One region of the Kosakonia sp. N21 genome, then DNA from elsewhere that is predicted to be linked to it. Evidence: predicted binding sites of a transcription regulator. Region 1 holds the regulator's gene; each other region holds the start of a gene.

What was found. Region 1 encodes CRP, which controls carbon source genes, mostly activating them, when cyclic AMP is high. Its sites were predicted from a motif close to ATGTGANNNNNNTCACAT; they were not measured.
Region 2: aaeR (HTH-type transcriptional activator AaeR) is a predicted target of CRP. The motif match lies at 1,152-1,169, and genes of this name have one in related genera.
Region 3: ACQ3G7_RS05905 (enolase C-terminal domain-like protein) is a predicted target of CRP. The motif match lies at 2,083-2,100, and genes of this name have one in related genera.
Region 4: udp (uridine phosphorylase) is a predicted target of CRP. The motif match lies at 2,079-2,096, and genes of this name have one in related genera.

The regions. Positions count from the first base shown of each region.
Region 1 covers NZ_JBOBHR010000008.1:222,006-226,138, reverse strand. Annotated here, with positions in the region: gene ACQ3G7_RS19370 (YheU family protein) at 1-138, shown strand, start outside; gene ACQ3G7_RS19365 (phosphoribulokinase) at 194-1,063, shown strand; gene ACQ3G7_RS19360 (OsmC family protein) at 1,113-1,517, opposite strand; gene crp (cAMP-activated global transcriptional regulator CRP) at 1,855-2,487, shown strand; gene ACQ3G7_RS19350 (YccS/YhfK family putative transporter) at 2,536-4,133, shown strand, end outside.
Region 2 covers NZ_JBOBHR010000011.1:28,863-32,995, forward strand. Annotated here, with positions in the region: gene tldD (metalloprotease TldD) at 1-174, shown strand, start outside; gene aaeR (HTH-type transcriptional activator AaeR) at 211-1,134, opposite strand; gene aaeX (p-hydroxybenzoic acid efflux pump operon protein AaeX) at 1,349-1,552, shown strand; gene aaeA (p-hydroxybenzoic acid efflux pump subunit AaeA) at 1,560-2,492, shown strand; gene aaeB (p-hydroxybenzoic acid efflux pump subunit AaeB) at 2,498-4,133, shown strand, end outside.
Region 3 covers NZ_JBOBHR010000002.1:460,423-464,555, reverse strand. Annotated here, with positions in the region: gene ACQ3G7_RS05910 (GntR family transcriptional regulator) at 1-703, shown strand, start outside; gene ACQ3G7_RS05905 (enolase C-terminal domain-like protein) at 706-1,905, opposite strand; gene ACQ3G7_RS05900 (PTS transporter subunit EIIC) at 2,182-3,552, shown strand; gene ACQ3G7_RS05895 (methionine ABC transporter permease) at 3,554-4,133, opposite strand, start outside.
Region 4 covers NZ_JBOBHR010000014.1:63,723-67,855, forward strand. Annotated here, with positions in the region: gene ACQ3G7_RS23420 (ABC transporter permease) at 1-121, shown strand, start outside; gene ACQ3G7_RS23425 (ABC transporter ATP-binding protein) at 109-1,128, shown strand; gene ACQ3G7_RS23430 (dienelactone hydrolase family protein) at 1,153-1,959, opposite strand; gene udp (uridine phosphorylase) at 2,220-2,981, shown strand; gene rmuC (DNA recombination protein RmuC) at 3,138-4,133, shown strand, end outside.

The sequences.
Region 1 (4,133 bases):
TATGGTGAACATGAACGTTCGCTTGAACAAAAGGTCGCCGACGTTAAACGGCAACTGCAACGCGGTGAAGCCGTGCTGGTGTGGTCTGAACTGCACGAGACGGTAAATATTATGCCGCGCGGGCAGTTCCGGGACTAACAGGGTGCAAGGCGGCTGGCTATACTGAAAACAATCGTTGATTCAGGGAGTTGCTATGTCCGCCAAACACCCGGTTATTGCCGTCACCGGTTCCAGCGGTGCGGGAACCACCACCACCAGCCTCGCCTTCCGTAAAATCTTCGCCCAGCTTGGTATGCAGGCCGCCGAGGTGGAAGGCGACAGTTTTCATCGCTATACCCGTCCGGAAATGGATATGGCGATCCGTAAAGCCCGCGATCTTGGGCGGCATATCAGCTACTTTGGCCCGGAAGCGAATGATTTTGGGCTGCTGGAGCAAACCTTTCGCGAATATGGTCAGACCGGCAAAGGTCAGGCGCGAAAATATCTCCATACCTACGATGAAGCCGTGCCGTGGAATCAGGTGCCGGGTACGTTTACCCCCTGGCAACCGTTGCCTGAACCCACAGATGTACTGTTTTACGAAGGGCTGCACGGCGGTGTTGTGACGCCGCAGCATGATGTGTCGCGCTATGTGGATTTGCTGGTCGGTGTGGTGCCGATTGTTAACCTGGAGTGGATCCAAAAGCTGGTGCGCGATACCAGCGAACGCGGGCATTCCCGTGAAGCGGTAATGGATTCCGTCGTGCGCTCAATGGAAGACTATATCAACTTCATCACCCCGCAATTTTCCCGCACCCATATTAACTTCCAGCGCGTCCCGACCGTCGATACCTCAAACCCGTTTGCGGCAAAAGGCATTCCCTCGCTGGATGAGAGTTTTGTGGTGATCCATTTCCGTAATCTGGAAGGGATTGATTACCCGTGGCTACTGGCCATGTTGCAGGGTTCGTTTATTTCCCATATGGACACGCTGGTAGTGCCGGGCGGTAAGATGGGGCTGGCGATGGAGCTGATTATGACGCCGCTGGTGCAACGGCTGATGGAAGGGAAAAAGATCAAATAGCGGTCGGCGTATAATGCCCGGTACGCCTGACGCTACCGGGCATCGTCCATCAGGCTTCGATGACTTCGTAGGAATGGGTGATGTTCACCGCTTTTTCCAGCATCAATGCCACAGAGCAGTACTTCTCCGCCGACAGATCCACAGCACGAGACACCGCCGCGTCTTTCAGATCGCTACCGGTGACGATAAAGTGCAGGTTGATATGCGTAAACAGACGCGGCGCTTCTTCACGACGTTCCGACGTCAGTTTCACTTCGCAGTTCGTCACGTTATGACGCCCTTTTTGCAGGATTGAAACCACGTCGATCGCGCTGCATCCGCCTGCAGCCATCAGCACCATTTCCATCGGGCTTGGCGCTTTGTCGCCTGAGTTGCCGTCCATCAGGATTTGGTGGCCCGATGCGGACTCACCGAGGAACGTTAACCCTTCCACCCATTTCACACGAGCCTGCATTTTAATTTACTCCGGAGTTGCAATTTTCTTTACAGATTACGCGTACATAACAAAAGTCGCAACGGAAGGCGACCTGCGTCATGCTGAAGCGAGACACCAGGAGACATGCGGTAAAAGCTATGCTAAAACAATCTGGATGCTACAGAGATACATTGACATTACGCATGTACGCAAAGGACATCATACATTAGAGACCGCAGATGACGCTGACGGTCCACTTCCAGGGATTTTGGAAGCGAAGACACGAAGTCGAATGATAGCGTGTATAGATTGCAACCCCAGAAGCAGGGTGCACATCCTGTGTCTGGAGACAGCTTATAACAGAGGATAATCGCGCATGGTGCTTGGCAAACCGCAAACAGACCCGACTCTCGAATGGTTCTTGTCTCATTGCCACATTCATAAGTACCCGTCGAAGAGCACGCTGATTCACCAGGGTGAAAAAGCAGAAACGCTGTATTACATCGTTAAAGGCTCAGTGGCAGTGCTGATCAAGGATGAGGAAGGGAAAGAGATGATCCTCTCCTACCTGAATCAGGGAGATTTTATCGGTGAACTGGGGCTGTTCGAAGAAGGTCAGGAGCGCAGTGCATGGGTACGCGCTAAGACCGCATGTGAAGTGGCCGAAATCTCCTACAAAAAATTCCGTCAGTTGATCCAGGTTAACCCGGACATTCTGATGCGTCTCTCCTCGCAAATGGCGCGCCGCCTGCAGGTAACGTCGGAGAAAGTTGGTAACCTCGCATTCCTGGACGTAACAGGCCGTATCGCACAAACGCTGTTGAACCTGGCGAAACAGCCGGATGCCATGACCCACCCGGACGGCATGCAAATTAAAATTACCCGTCAGGAAATTGGTCAGATCGTCGGTTGTTCCCGTGAAACAGTGGGCCGTATTCTGAAAATGCTGGAAGATCAGAACCTGATCTCCGCCCACGGTAAAACCATCGTGGTTTACGGAACACGTTAATCCGCAAAACGGCGCGTTGGTCATCCGGCGCGCCGTTTTTGTTTCCCCATGTGGCGCAGGCTGATTTATCACCCCGAAATCAACTATGCACTGCGACAAACGCTGGTGTTATGTTTGCCCGTGGCCATCGGGTTAATCGTCGGCCATCTCCAACAAGGCCTGCTGTTTTCTCTGGTTCCTGCCTGTTGCAACATTGCCGGTCTTGATACCCCGCATAAGCGCTTCTTTAAACGTTTGATTATTGGCGGCTCGTTGTTCGCCGGATGCAGTCTTGCCGTGCAGCTTCTGCTGGCCGAAGCGCTGCCTCTGCCGCTGATTTTTACCGTCCTCACCTTACTGCTCGGCGTGACTGCCGAGATCAGTGCACTGCACGGGCGCTTGCTGCCTGCGTCGTTGATAGCCGCGATCTTCACGCTGAGCCTTGCGGGCAGTATGCCAGTGTGGGAGCCGCTGCTGATTTATGCGCTGGGTACGCTCTGGTACGGCGCGTTTAACTGGTTCTGGTTCTGGATGTGGCGGGAACAACCGCTGCGCGAATCGCTCAGCCTGCTCTACCGGCAACTGGCTGATTATTGCGAAGCCAAATACAGCCTGCTGACGCAGCATGCCGATCCGGAAAAAGCCTTGCCACCGCTGCTTGCGCGCCAACAAAAAGCGGTGGATATGATCAGTACCTGCTATCAGCAACTGCATATGCTGGCGGCCAATCAACACAATGACTACAAACGCCTGCTGCGCGTCTTCCAGGTTGCGCTGGATTTACAGGAACATATTTCTGTCAGCCTGCACCAGCCGGAAGAGGTGCAAAAACTGGTGGAACAGACCCATGCTGAACAGGTGATCCGCTGGAATGCGCAAACCGTCGCCGCCCGCCTGCGCGTCCTGGCGGATGACATCCTCTATCACCGCTATCCGACACGTTTCACAATGGACAAGCAAATTGGCGCGCTGGAAAAAATCGCCCGCCAGCACCCGGAAAACCCGGTCGGACAGTTTTGCGCCTGGCACTTTAGCCGTATCGCCCGCGTGCTGCGAACCCAGCGTCCACTCTATCTGCGCGATTTGATGGCCGAAAAACAGCGCCGTCTGCCGCTTATTCCGGCGCTCAGAAGCTATTTATCATTGAAATCCGCGGCGTTGCGTAATGCCGCGCGTATCAGCGTGATGCTCAGTATCGCCAGCCTGATGGGCAGTGCGCTGCATTTGCCGAAGCCGTACTGGATCATGATGACCATCATGTTTGTGACGCAAAACGGCTATGGCGCAACACGGGTGCGTATTGTGCACCGGGCGGCCGGCACGCTCGCCGGGCTGATGATTGCCGGGATTGCCCTGCACTTTCACGTACCGCTTGGTTTTACGCTGGCGGCAATGCTGCTGATCACCCTGATAAGCTATCTGATTATCCGTAAGAACTACGGCTGGGCGATGGTCGGCTTTACCATTACCGCCGTGTATACCCTGCAACTGCTGACGCTCAACGGCGAGGAGTTTATCGTCGCCAGACTGATCGATACCCTGCTCGGCTGCCTGATTGCCTTCGGCGGCATGGTCTGGCTATGGCCGCAATGGCAAAGCGGCCTGTTGCGGCAGAACGCCCACGACGCGCTGGAAACCGATCAGGAGGCTATTCGCCTGATCCTCAG
Region 2 (4,133 bases), on a different contig from region 1:
GCGACGCTGATTGGCTCCGGCATTGAAGCAATGCAGCAGATCTCCATGGTGGGTAACGACCTGAAGCTGGATAACGGCGTTGGCGTCTGTGGCAAAGAAGGTCAGAGTTTACCGGTCGGCGTGGGTCAGCCGACACTGAAAGTGGACAAACTCACCGTCGGCGGTACCGCATAATCCCCCCAGCTCCTCTCCTTTTGCGGGAGGGGAGCATTACACCCTGCGTCCTTGCATACCCTGGTAAACCTTTGCCACGCCGATAAAATAATCCGTCAGATAGTTAATGCACACCTGCACCTTGAGCGGCAGCTTATCCTTTTCCGTATACAGCGCGTAAACCGGGCGGGGATCCGATTGATAGCGTGGCAGCAGGATCTCCAGCGCGCCATTGTTGATCTCATCGATCACCCACATTAACGGCACAAACGCGATCCCGGCGCCGGCGGTAAGCCAGCGCGTCAGCGTCATCGGATCGTTGGTGACAAAGCGCCCCTGCGGGATCAACCGCGTAGAGATCCCCTCCGGCGCGACCAGCTCAAACTCATTATCCGGACGCACGCTGTACTCCAGCCAGGAGTGGCTCGCCAGATCGGCGGGTTTTTCAGGAATGCCGTATTGGGCAAGGTAGTTTTTGGCGGCGCAGACCACCATCGGCATCGCGCCAAGGCGGCGGGAGAAGAGACTGGAATCCTGCAATGCTCCAACGCGGATCACCACATCCAGCCCGTCGGCGATCAGATCCGGCGCCGGGATCCCGGTCACCAGGTTAACCGACAACCCCGGATGCTCTTTCAGCATATCCGCTGTCATTTTTGCCAGCACATTTTGCGCCATGGTTGAAGAACTGCCAATGCGCAGCGTGCCGATAGGCGTGTTGTTAAACGCATAAAGCTGCTCGTGTACATCCTGTACTTCATGCAGCATCCGCCGACAGCCCTGGTAGTAAATTTTTCCGGCTTCGGTCAGCCCCAGGCTGCGTGTACTGCGGTTTAGCAGCTTAACCTGCAACTCATCTTCCAGCTTTGCCACCGTCTGGCTGATGGACGAAACGCTCATTTGTAACTGTCGGGCAGCGGCGGTAAAAGAGCCCAGCTCCACCACTTTGGCGAATACCGACATCCGCTTTAGTCGTTCCATTATTCACTCTGGCTTAAAAGTGATTTAGATCACATTATATAGATAACAGCATAACAGTTACGTTAATATACTGTTAGCTGAATAATCACCCTGGGGCGGCTAAGCCCGGTCAGGGTAAGAAAAAACGCGTCACTCTCGCCTGGCTTTCCTTGCCCTTACTCCTGCGGTGACGTGAGAAAAATTGTCACCTGCGTGCTCTCTAATCAAGGTCAACATGAGTCTGTTTCCCGTAATCGTGGTGTTCGGTTTATCGTTCCCACCGATTTTTTTCGAATTAATTTTGTCACTGGCGATCTTCTGGCTGGTGCGTCGTGTGCTGGTCCCGACCGGGATCTACGACTTTGTCTGGCACCCGGCGTTATTTAATACCGCGCTCTACTGCTGCCTGTTTTATCTGCTGTCGCGCCTGTTTGTTTGAGGTAGATGTGAAAACACTAACAAGAAATATCTCCCGTACCGCTATCACGATGGTACTGGTTATCCTGGCATTCATCGCTATCTTCCGCGCCTGGGTCTATTACACTGAATCGCCCTGGACGCGTGATGCGCGTTTTAGTGCTGACGTCGTCGCCATCGCGCCGGATGTCACCGGGCTGGTCACGTCAGTCAATGTGCATGACAACCAACTGGTGAAACAGGGACAAGTCCTGTTCACTATCGATCAGCCACGCTATCAAAAAGCCCTCGAGCAAGACGAGGCGGATGTCGCCTATTACGAGGCGCTGGTCAGTGAAAAACGTCGTGAAGCCGGGCGTCGTAACCAGTTGGGCGTGCAGGCAATGTCGCGTGAAGAAATCGATCAGGCCAATAATACACTGCAAACCGAACTGCATCAGTTAGCAAAAGCCGTTGCGACCCGCGATCTGGCAAAGCTGGATCTTGAACGTACGATTATTCGTGCCCCGTCGGACGGCTGGGTCACCAACCTCAACGTTTACGCTGGCGAGTTTATCACCCGTGGCTCCACCGCTGTGGCATTGGTGAAGCAGAACACGTTCTATGTTCTGGCTTATATGGAAGAGACCAAGCTGGAAGGCGTACGCGCGGGTTACCGGGCGGAAGTCACCCCGCTGGGCAGTAATCAGGTGTTGAAAGGAACCGTGGACAGCATTGCCGCTGGGGTGACGAATGCCAGCAGCAGCAATGACAGCAAAGGAATGGCGACCATTGACTCCAATCTGGAGTGGGTTCGTCTGGCGCAGCGTGTGCCAGTGCGTATTCGTCTCGATCAGCAACAGGGGAATTTGTGGCCGTCGGGCACGACCGCCACGGTGGTGGTGACGGGGCAATCCGATCGCGATGAAAGCCAGGACTCTTTCTTCCGCAAAATGGCGCATCGTCTGCGTGAGCTGGGGTAATCGCTATGGGGCTGTTCTCAATTGCCAGCCAGCATCTGCGTTTTGCCTTCAAACTGGCCTTTGCCGTGGTGCTGGCGCTGTTCGTGGGTTTCCACTTTCAGCTTGAAACGCCACGCTGGGCGGTGCTGACCGCCGCTATCGTTGCTGCGGGTCCGGCCTTTGCCGCCGGCGGCGAACCTTATTCCGGCGCGATCCGTTATCGCGGGATGTTGCGCATTATCGGCACCTTTATTGGCTGTATTGCCGGCTTAACCATTATTATCATGCTGATCCGCACGCCGCTGCTGATGCTGATGGTGTGCTGTATCTGGGCCGGGTTTTGCACCTGGGTCTCTTCGCTGGTGCGCGTCGAAAACTCCTATGCGTGGGGGCTGGCGGGCTACACCGCGTTAATTATTGTCGTCACCATTCAAACCGAGCCGCTGTTGGCGCCGCAATTTGCCGTTGAACGTTGCAGCGAAATTGTGGTGGGCATTCTCTGCGCGATTGTTGCCGACCTGCTGTTTTCCCCTCGCTCAATTAAGCAGGAAATTGACCGCGAACTGGATAGCCTGCTGGTGGCGCACTATCAACTGATGCAGTTGTGCATCAAACATGGCGATAGTGAAGAGGTCGACAAAGCCTGGGCAGCCCTGGTGCGGCGAACGACCGCGCTGGATGGCATGCGCACCAACCTGAAGATTGAGTCTTCCCGCTGGGGGCGCGCCAACCGACGCCTGAAGGCGATTAATACCCTGTCGTTGACGTTAATAACACAGGCGTGTGAAACCTACCTGATTCAAAATACTCGCCCGGAGCTGATCACCGACACCTTCCGCGAGCTGTTTAATGAACCCGTTGACAGCGTGCAGGATGTTCACAAGCAGATGAAAAGAGTGCGTCGGGTGATCGCCTGGACCGGTGAGCGGGAGACGCCGGTGACCATTTATAGCTGGGTCGGCGCGGCAACCCGCTATCTGTTGCTGAAACGCGGCGTGATTGGCAATGCGAAGATCAGCACCATTGAAGAAGAGGTGTTGCAGGGCGAAACGGTGGTGAAACCGGAGTCGGCGGAGCGCCATCATGCGATGGTTAACTTCTGGCGCACGACATTGTCATGCATGCTCGGGACGCTGTTCTGGTTGTGGACGGGCTGGACATCGGGCAGCGGTTCGATGGTGATGATTGCCGTTGTCACCTCACTGGCGATGCGTTTGCCTAACCCGAAAATGGTGGCAAAAGACTTTATTTACGGCATGTTATGGGCGTTGCCTATCGGGTCGTTCTACTACTTAGTGATCCTGCCCTCCACCCAGCAAAGCATGCTGCTGCTCTGTATCAGTATGGCGGTGCTCGCGTTCTTCATTGGCATTGAAGTGCAGAAACGGCGTCTGGGTTCAATGGCGACGCTGGCGGGGACCATTAATATCCTGGTGCTGGATAATCCCATGACCTTTAAATTCAGCCAGTTTCTGGATAATGCGCTGGGGCAACTGGTGGGCGTGGTGCTGGCGATGCTGGTGTTGCTGCTGGTGCGGGATAATTCACAAGCACGCACCGGACGCATGTTGCTGAATCAGTTTGTGTCGGCGGCGGTATCGGCGATGACCACCAATACTGCGCGCCGTAAAGAGAACCACTTGCCTGCGCTGTATCAGCAGC
Region 3 (4,133 bases), on a different contig from region 1:
TTTCGTGACGCAGGATTTGCTAAGCAAAATTTATCAAATCAGCGAACCAGGCCCGCGTAAACTCCCTCCGGAAAGACAACTGGCGCAGGAGTATGGCGTATCGCGTTTTACCATCCGTCAGGCGGTGGAAAAACTGGCCAGCATCGGCGTTGTCCGCATCGTGCAGGGGTCCGGTATCTGGATTAACGAGCAGGCGCGCAATAACCCGATGGTGTACAACTCGATCACCGAAAAGCGTTTCGATCAGATCCGCTTTCGCATGATTAGCCTGCATAAAAAACGCCCGAGCCGCGATGAACAGCAAATCTTTGGTCTGACTGACGAGAGTTTTATCTGGCAGTTTTGCCGCCTGCGTTTTGTGGATGACGTGGCGGTGCAGATTGAAGTGTCCAGCATGCCGGTACGGGATTTCACCGATCTGAATCAGCAAGTGATTGAGCGCTCGCTACAGCAGTATGTGCTCAGTAAGGGCTATCGCATTTCACACTTGCTGACCACCTACCGCGCGGTAAGCGTGAGCCGTGAACAGGCTGCGCTGCTGGGGTGTAAAAAAGGCAGCCCGGCGATGCACATCAATAACCGCGGTATTCTTGAAGGCGGGCAGGTGTATGAAATCAGCGACATTATTGATATCAACTACACCTGCACGTACGTTATTCCTCACAACCGTGAAAATCTGACGTTCCGCCAGGGCGGCGGGTGAAGCTACGGCGTGTGGATCGCGCCATCGGCGATCCGGCTTTGCGTCCACTCATGCGGGCGATAGCAGCCCGGAAATGCGCGTGCGCGCTCTTCATTAAAGCCCACACCGATACCTGCTGTTTCCGTGGCATAAACAAAGCCATCTTTCACCACCGGCGCGCCGGGGAAAACGTCGTCGGTGCTGGCAGAGCGGGGGATAAACTCCTGAATTGCCGCATTATGCAGGTGAATATTGAGATGCGTATTCACCGCCACGCCAATCGGTGTCATATCGCCCGGACCATGCCACGCCAGGCGTACGCCGAAGGCCTGGCAAAGGATGGCCAGCTTAAGTGCCGGGGTGATACCGCCAATCTGCGAAATATGGCAGCGGATAAAATCGATGCGGCGGTTCACAATCAGATCGTGCCACTCCGCCGGGTTATTAAAGAGCTCCCCCATCGCCAGCGGTGCGCTGCTGTGCTGGCGCACCTGATCCAGCCATGCGCTTTGCGCGGGTGGCAAAATATCTTCAATAAAATAGGGTTGCCAGGGTTCCAGTTGCTTCGCCAGTTGCACCGCCTGCTGCGGGAACAGTCGTTCATGAACATCGTGCAGAATGTGCAGGCGATAGCCATATTTTTCGCGCAGCGCTTTAAACATGGCGACGGTATTGGTCATATATTCCTGCTGATCGTAATACGCGCCAGCGGTCGGGTTTTCCGGTGTATGTATTTTCGCAGGCGTACCGCCGTAAAACCCGAGCTGGCAGCGAATATGGCGATAGCCTTGTGAGATCAGCGTATCCACCGAGGCGAACAACGCTTCCAGCGTTTCGCCGCTGGCATGACTATAAGCAGCGATGGCATCGCGGGATTTTCCCCCCAGCAATTGATAGAGCGGCATGCCAGCCAGTTGGCCTTTAATATCCCACAACGCCATATCCACGCCGGAGATGGCGTTATTCATAATCGGCCCGTTACGCCAGTATGCGTTAACGTTCATCATTTGCCACAGGTCTTCAATGTGGTTGGCATCCCGCCCGATAAGCAATGGTTTCAGGTACTCATCAACCAGCGTTTTGACCGCCAGCGGGCGCTGCTGAAAGGTTGCACAGCCGTGCCCCGTCACGCCTTTATCGGTTGTGACCCGCACCGTTACCAGATTATGGCGGTCGGGACGAGTAATAAAACATTCGATATTTTCAATAAGCGTTGGCGTCACGGGAACTCCTTTATAGCGTGAAATAAGCGACTGAACGCTATTATCTTCGCCCTAATTTTGCGGAAAGGTAAACCATTTTGTGGAATAAATTTTTTGGTCTGTTATTGCTTTATTTTTTAATTAAAAACCGTACCAATTTTGATTATTAGGTGTTTTCATTGCCTTGTTGGTGGTTAATTGTGATGAAATTCATATTTTATTGGTTTGTTTTGCGATTTGGCTTTCTCTACCATTTATAGCAATGACTAAAACGACAACATTCCGGCAGGAGTTTTTATGGGGACGCAAGAAGCCATCAGCAATATTATTCGCCTGGTTGGCGGCCGAGATAATATCAACAACGTCTGGCACTGCATGACACGGTTACGCTTTGACTTGATTGACGATGACAAAGTGGACCAGGGCGAAATCAAAAAACTGCCTGGCGTGCTGGGTGCGCAGTTGCAAAGCGACCAGTTCCAGATAGTGATTGGTCCCAAAGTGACCAGTTGGTACGAACAACTGCTCACCATGCTGGGGAAAGCGCCGGAGCATACGGCAGGGCAGGGAAAAGCCCGTAAAAGCCTGGTGTCGATGTTTATGGATACCGTTTCCGGCGTTTTCGGGCCGATTGTGCCCGCCATTGCCGGGGCCGGGATGATCAAAGGCCTGCTTGCCGGGTTGATTGCGCTGAAAGTGGTTTCGGCGAAGAGCGACACGGTGGTGATCATCGATTTGATCGCCAGCGGTGTTTTCTATTTTCTGCCCTTTTTCCTTGCCGTATCGGCAGCGAAAATCTTCAAAACCAACGAGTATCTGGCCGCTGCGATTGCCGCTTGCCTGATGTACCCGTCGCTGATTGACGCCGCGAAAGCGCTGGCGGCGCATCAGGACGGCGCAGTGAGCGCGTTCTGGCTGCTGAGCGCTGTTCCGGTATCGGTGTTTAACTATTCGGCCAGCGTGATCCCGGTGATCTTCTCCATACTGGCGCTCAGTTATATTCATCGCTGGGTCGATAGCATCATGCCGGATGTGCTGAAAACGGTGTTTACGCCAACCCTGACGCTGTTTCTCGGCGCGCTGGCAGCGCTGGTGGTGATTGGCCCGATTGGCATTTACCTGGGCAAAGGGCTGGCGCTGTTTATCGAAGGGTTGTTTAGTGTCTCCGCCAGCTTTGCCGGGTTGATTGTCGGGGCGATCCGCCCGGTGGCGATCCTCACCGGCATGCACCATGCGATGACGCCGATTGCGTTGCAAAACTTTAGCGAACGCGGCTACGACATGCTGATGCCGATGATGTTTATGGCCAATATGGCGATTGCTGGCGCAACGTTTGCTATCTGGCGACTGAGCAAAAACCGCCAGGATAAAACCGTTACGCTGTCGGCGGCCATCTCTGCCCTGTTGGGGATCACCGAGCCGGCGCTGTTTGGCGTACTGACGCGCTACAAAAAAGCGTTTATCGCCGCCACTGTCGCCAGCTCGCTCGCTTCCGCGTTTATTGCCTTCTTTGGCGTACGGCTGTATGGCTATATTTTGTCGAGCATTTTCAGCCTGCCTGCCTACATTGGGCCCTATTTTATCTTTGCCGTTTCCGGGGTGGCGATCGCGCTGGTGCTGTCGTTTATCCTTACCACCCTGCTGGTGGGCAAAGAGACGCAGGCCTAAGTTACCGTCGGTGCGCCAGTCGGCGCACCAGGCGCTCTCCGGTCATTTGTACCCCCTGCACCATGACAACCAGTATGATCACCGTTCCGGCCATCACCTGATCGTTAAACCGCTGATAGCCATAGCGAATAGCCAGATCGCCCAGACCACCGCCGCCAATGACCCCGGCCATCGAAGTAAAACCAATCAGCATCACCACGGTTAAGGTGATCGCTGCCAGCAGCGTTGGCAGGGCTTCTGGCAATAATGCTTTGCCGATCACATGCCAGATATTGCCGCCCATCGACAGAATGGCTTCTATCCGCCCGTAATCGACTTCATCCAGTGCGCTTTCCGTCAGGCGGGCAAAAAAGGGAAACGCGCCAATGGTCACCGGAACCACCGCCGCGGTGCTGCCAAGCGTGGTGCCAATTAGCAGACGAGTGAAAGGGATCAACGCAATCAGCAGCACGATAAACGGCAACGAACGACCGATGTTGATCAGCGTGCCCAGGATGGCATTTATTTTTGGCATTGGCGCCAGGCCATTGCTGCGGGAAATAAACAATAATACGCCGACCGGCAGACCGATCAGGATGGTG
Region 4 (4,133 bases), on a different contig from region 1:
CAATAAGGTGCTGGCCTCGGCGATTTCTGTGCTGGTCGTGGCGTTGATCGCCTTGGTGATGCTGGCATTGAGCGCGCTTGGCCGCTACTTCCCCAAAGGAGTGATCCCATGGCAGAACTGAGACTGGAGCGCTTAAGCAAAGTCTTCGGCGGGCAAACCGTGGTGCGGGAATTAACGCTTACCCTTCCGCAGGGGGCGTTTACTGCGCTGTTGGGACCGAGCGGTTGCGGCAAAACCACCACGTTGCGCATTCTCGCCGGGCTGGAGCAGCTCAGCGCAGGGCGTTTGCTGTTAGGGGATCGCTTGTTAGCGGATGCCACCACCCATATGCCTCCGGAGCAGCGTGATATGGGGATGGTGTTTCAGTCCTACGCCCTGTGGCCCCATATGACGGTGGCGGAGAATGTCGGCTATCCGTTGAAGCTGCGTAAGGTGCAAGGGGCTGCGCGGCAGAAACAGGTTATGGCGGCGCTGGAGGTGGTTGAGCTTGGCGCGTATGCCGCGCGTTCGCCGCAGGAACTGAGCGGCGGGCAGCGGCAGCGGGTGGCGCTGGCGCGTTGCCTGGTTTCTGAACCGCAGGTGGTGCTGCTGGATGAGCCATTGGCTAACCTCGATCGCCATTTGCGCGCCACCATGGAGCAGACGTTCCGTGAGTTTCATCGGCGTACCGGCGCGACCTTTGTCTATGTCACGCACGATCAGGCAGAAGCAATGGCGTTAGCCAGCCATATTGCGGTGATGCATCAGGGTGAACTTAAACAGTGGGGCGCGCCGCAAGCGCTGTATCAGCATCCGCACAATGCCTGGGTTGCCCGCTTTATCGGCAAGGGCAGCGTACTCTCCCTCGCCACGCCAGCGGGCGTCAGGCAACTGGATAGTGCGTTGTTACACGAGGGCTTTGGCACGGGCGAGCGGCAGCAAGTCCTGATCCGCCCGGAGCATGTGCAGGTGGCTGATGACGGGTTGCGCGTTGAGGTGGAGAGTTGCGTCTATCTGGGCGAGCGTTACATGCTGGATTTGCGCCTGCACGATGGGCAAACGCTGAGTGCGTTTCATCATTCGCCGCTGTCTTTGCAACAGACGGTACACGTTCGTCTGACCCAGGGCTGGCGTCTGGAGGCGGCGTAACGTGTCGCCTCCAGCGCGATAACGTTATTTTTTGCCGTACTGCGCGAACCACGCCAGCATCCGCTGCCAGCCATCTTTTGCTGACTCTTCGTGATAACTCGGGCGGTAATCGGCGTTAAAGGCATGCCCCGCATCGGGGTAAACCACGATTTCCGCATTGGCGTTGGCAGCACGCAGGGCCTGGCGCATGGTTTCCACAGTGTCGACCGGGATCCCGGTATCCTGCGCACCATACAGACCCAGTACGGGCGCGCTGAGTTCGGTCGCGATATCCACCGGATGGTTCGGCGAGTTCAGCGATTTCTCTCCCACCAGTTTGCCATACCAGGCGACCGCTGCTTTCAGTTGCGGGTTATGCGCCGCGTACAGCCAGGCGATGCGCCCGCCCCAGCAAAAACCGGTGACCAGCAATTGGTGAGCGTTACCGCCGTTGCGCGCCGCCCAACTGGCGACATGATCGAGATCGGCCAGCACCTGCGCATCCGGCACTTTGTTGACCAGACCGCTGAGCAGCGTTGGTACATCGGGAAAATCATTGGCGTCGCCCTGGCGGAAATAGAGTTCCGGCGCAATGGCGAGGTAGCCCTCCAGCGCGAGACGGCGGCAGATATCGCGAATATGCTCATGCACGCCAAAGATCTCCTGCACCACAATCACGATGGGCAAGGGCGCGTCCGCATGTTTTGGACGCGCGTAAAAAGCGGGCATGTTTTCGCCCTGGGTCGGAATTGACGTTTCGCCTGCGATTAAGGCGTCTTCCGGCGTATGTACGATGGTTGAAGCGTGAGGTGAAGCTGCAGGTGCAAAGCCCGGCTGTTTATCCGTTGTCATGGCATTCTCCATACCCTTTATTAGCGCTTCAATAACTATAGACGGGAAGGCCTGTCGCGCGCGCAAATCACCTCGCTATAGACTATCTTTGCTGCTGAGTTGTCGGATGTAACATGTTAATGTGATGAATATCACTTTTTTATGGAAATCATGTGCAAGCATTTTCATTCCCGGTGATGCCAGTCACGAAATTAGGCGTATGCCTTCTGTAAAGTAGCTTTTTACCTCTTCCGATAAAACCGACCACAGAGGAGTCTGTTATGTCCAAGTCTGATGTTTTTCATCTCGGCCTCACCAAAAACGATTTACAAGGGGCTACGCTGGCTATCGTCCCTGGCGATCCGGAGCGTGTGGAAAAGATCGCCGCGCTGATGGAAAAGCCGGTCAAACTGGCATCGCATCGCGAATTTACCAGCTGGCGCGCTGAGCTCGACGGCAAACCGGTTATCGTGTGCTCCACCGGTATCGGCGGCCCGTCAACCTCTATTGCGGTGGAAGAACTGGCGCAGCTCGGTATTCGTACTTTCTTACGCGTGGGCACAACGGGCGCTATTCAGCCGCATATCAACGTCGGCGATGTGCTGATCACCACCGCTTCCGTGCGTCTTGACGGCGCCAGCCTGCACTTTGCGCCAATGGAGTACCCGGCGGTTGCTGACTTCGCGTGCACCACCGCACTGGTGGCAGCGGCAGAGGCTATTGGCGCGACTAAACACATTGGCGTGACGGCCTCTTCCGACACGTTCTACCCGGGCCAGGAGCGTTACGACACGTTCTCTGGTCGCGTAGTGAGCCGTTTTAAAGGTTCGATGGAAGAGTGGCAGTCAATGGGCGTGATGAACTATGAAATGGAATCCGCCACGCTGCTGACCATGTGTTCCAGCCAGGGGTTGCGCGCCGGGATGGTTGCCGGGGTGATCGTTAACCGCACCCAGCAGGAGATCCCGAACGCTGAAACCATGAAGCAAACGGAAAGCCACGCGGTGAAAATCGTTGTGGAAGCGGCGCGCCGTCTTCTGTAATTCTCCCTCCTGCTTTTAAAGGCCGACACGTTCGGCCTTTTCTTTTTGCGTACCTCCTCGCAGGAAAAGCCCTTCCAAACTGGACGTTTATACAGCACAATCCCCGACTGTATTGATGAGCAATCAGGGGGCGTGGTGGAGACTTCAATCATCGTTATGGCGGCGTTAGCGCTGGTGGGCCTGGTGGTCGGCTGGCTGGCGGCGAGCTGGCGTGGGGCGCAACAGCAGGCGGAGCTCCTCGCCGGGCAGCGCGATCTCTTTGGCGAACTCAGCGCTGCGCGCCAGCAGGTCGCTCAAAGCGAGCACTGGCGCAACGAGTGTGAACTGCTGAATAACGAGCTACGCAGCCTGCAGCACATCAACAGTTCGCTGGAGGCTGACCTGCGCGAAGTCACCACCCGACTGGAGTCAACCCAACTGCACGCGGAAGAGAAACTGCGCCAGATGCACAGCAGTGAGCAGCGCCTGACCGAACAGTTTGAAAACCTCGCCAACCGTATTTTTGAGCAGAGCAACCGTCGCGTGGATGAACAGAACCGTCAGAGTCTCAACGGCCTGCTGACACCGCTGCGTGAGCAGCTTGACGGTTTTCGTCGCCAGGTGCAGGAGAGCTTTGGCCAGGAAGCGCGGGAGCGCCACACGCTGGCCCACGAAATCCGCAATCTTCAGCAGCTCAATGCGCAGATGGCGCAGGAAGCCATCAACCTGACCCGGGCCTTAAAAGGCGATAACAAAACGCAGGGAAACTGGGGTGAGGTGGTGTTAACGCGGGTGCTGGAGGCTTCCGGTCTGCGTGAAGGTTATGAATACCAAACGCAGGTCAGCATTGAAAATGACAGCCGGGCGCGTATGCAACCGGATGTGATTGTCCGTTTACCGCAGGGTAAAGATGTGGTGATTGACGCCAAAATGACGCTGGTGGCCTATGAGCGTTATTTCAATGCCGACGATGAATTTACCCGCGAAGGCGCGTTGCAGGAGCATATCGCGTCGGTGCGTAATCATATTCGCCTGCTGGGGCGCAAAGATTATCAGCAGCTACCCGGCCTGCGCAGCCTCGACTATGTGCTGATGTTTATTCCGGTTGAGCCCGCGTTTCTGATTGCGCTCGACAGACAGCCCGAACTGATTACCGAGGCGTTAAAAAATAAC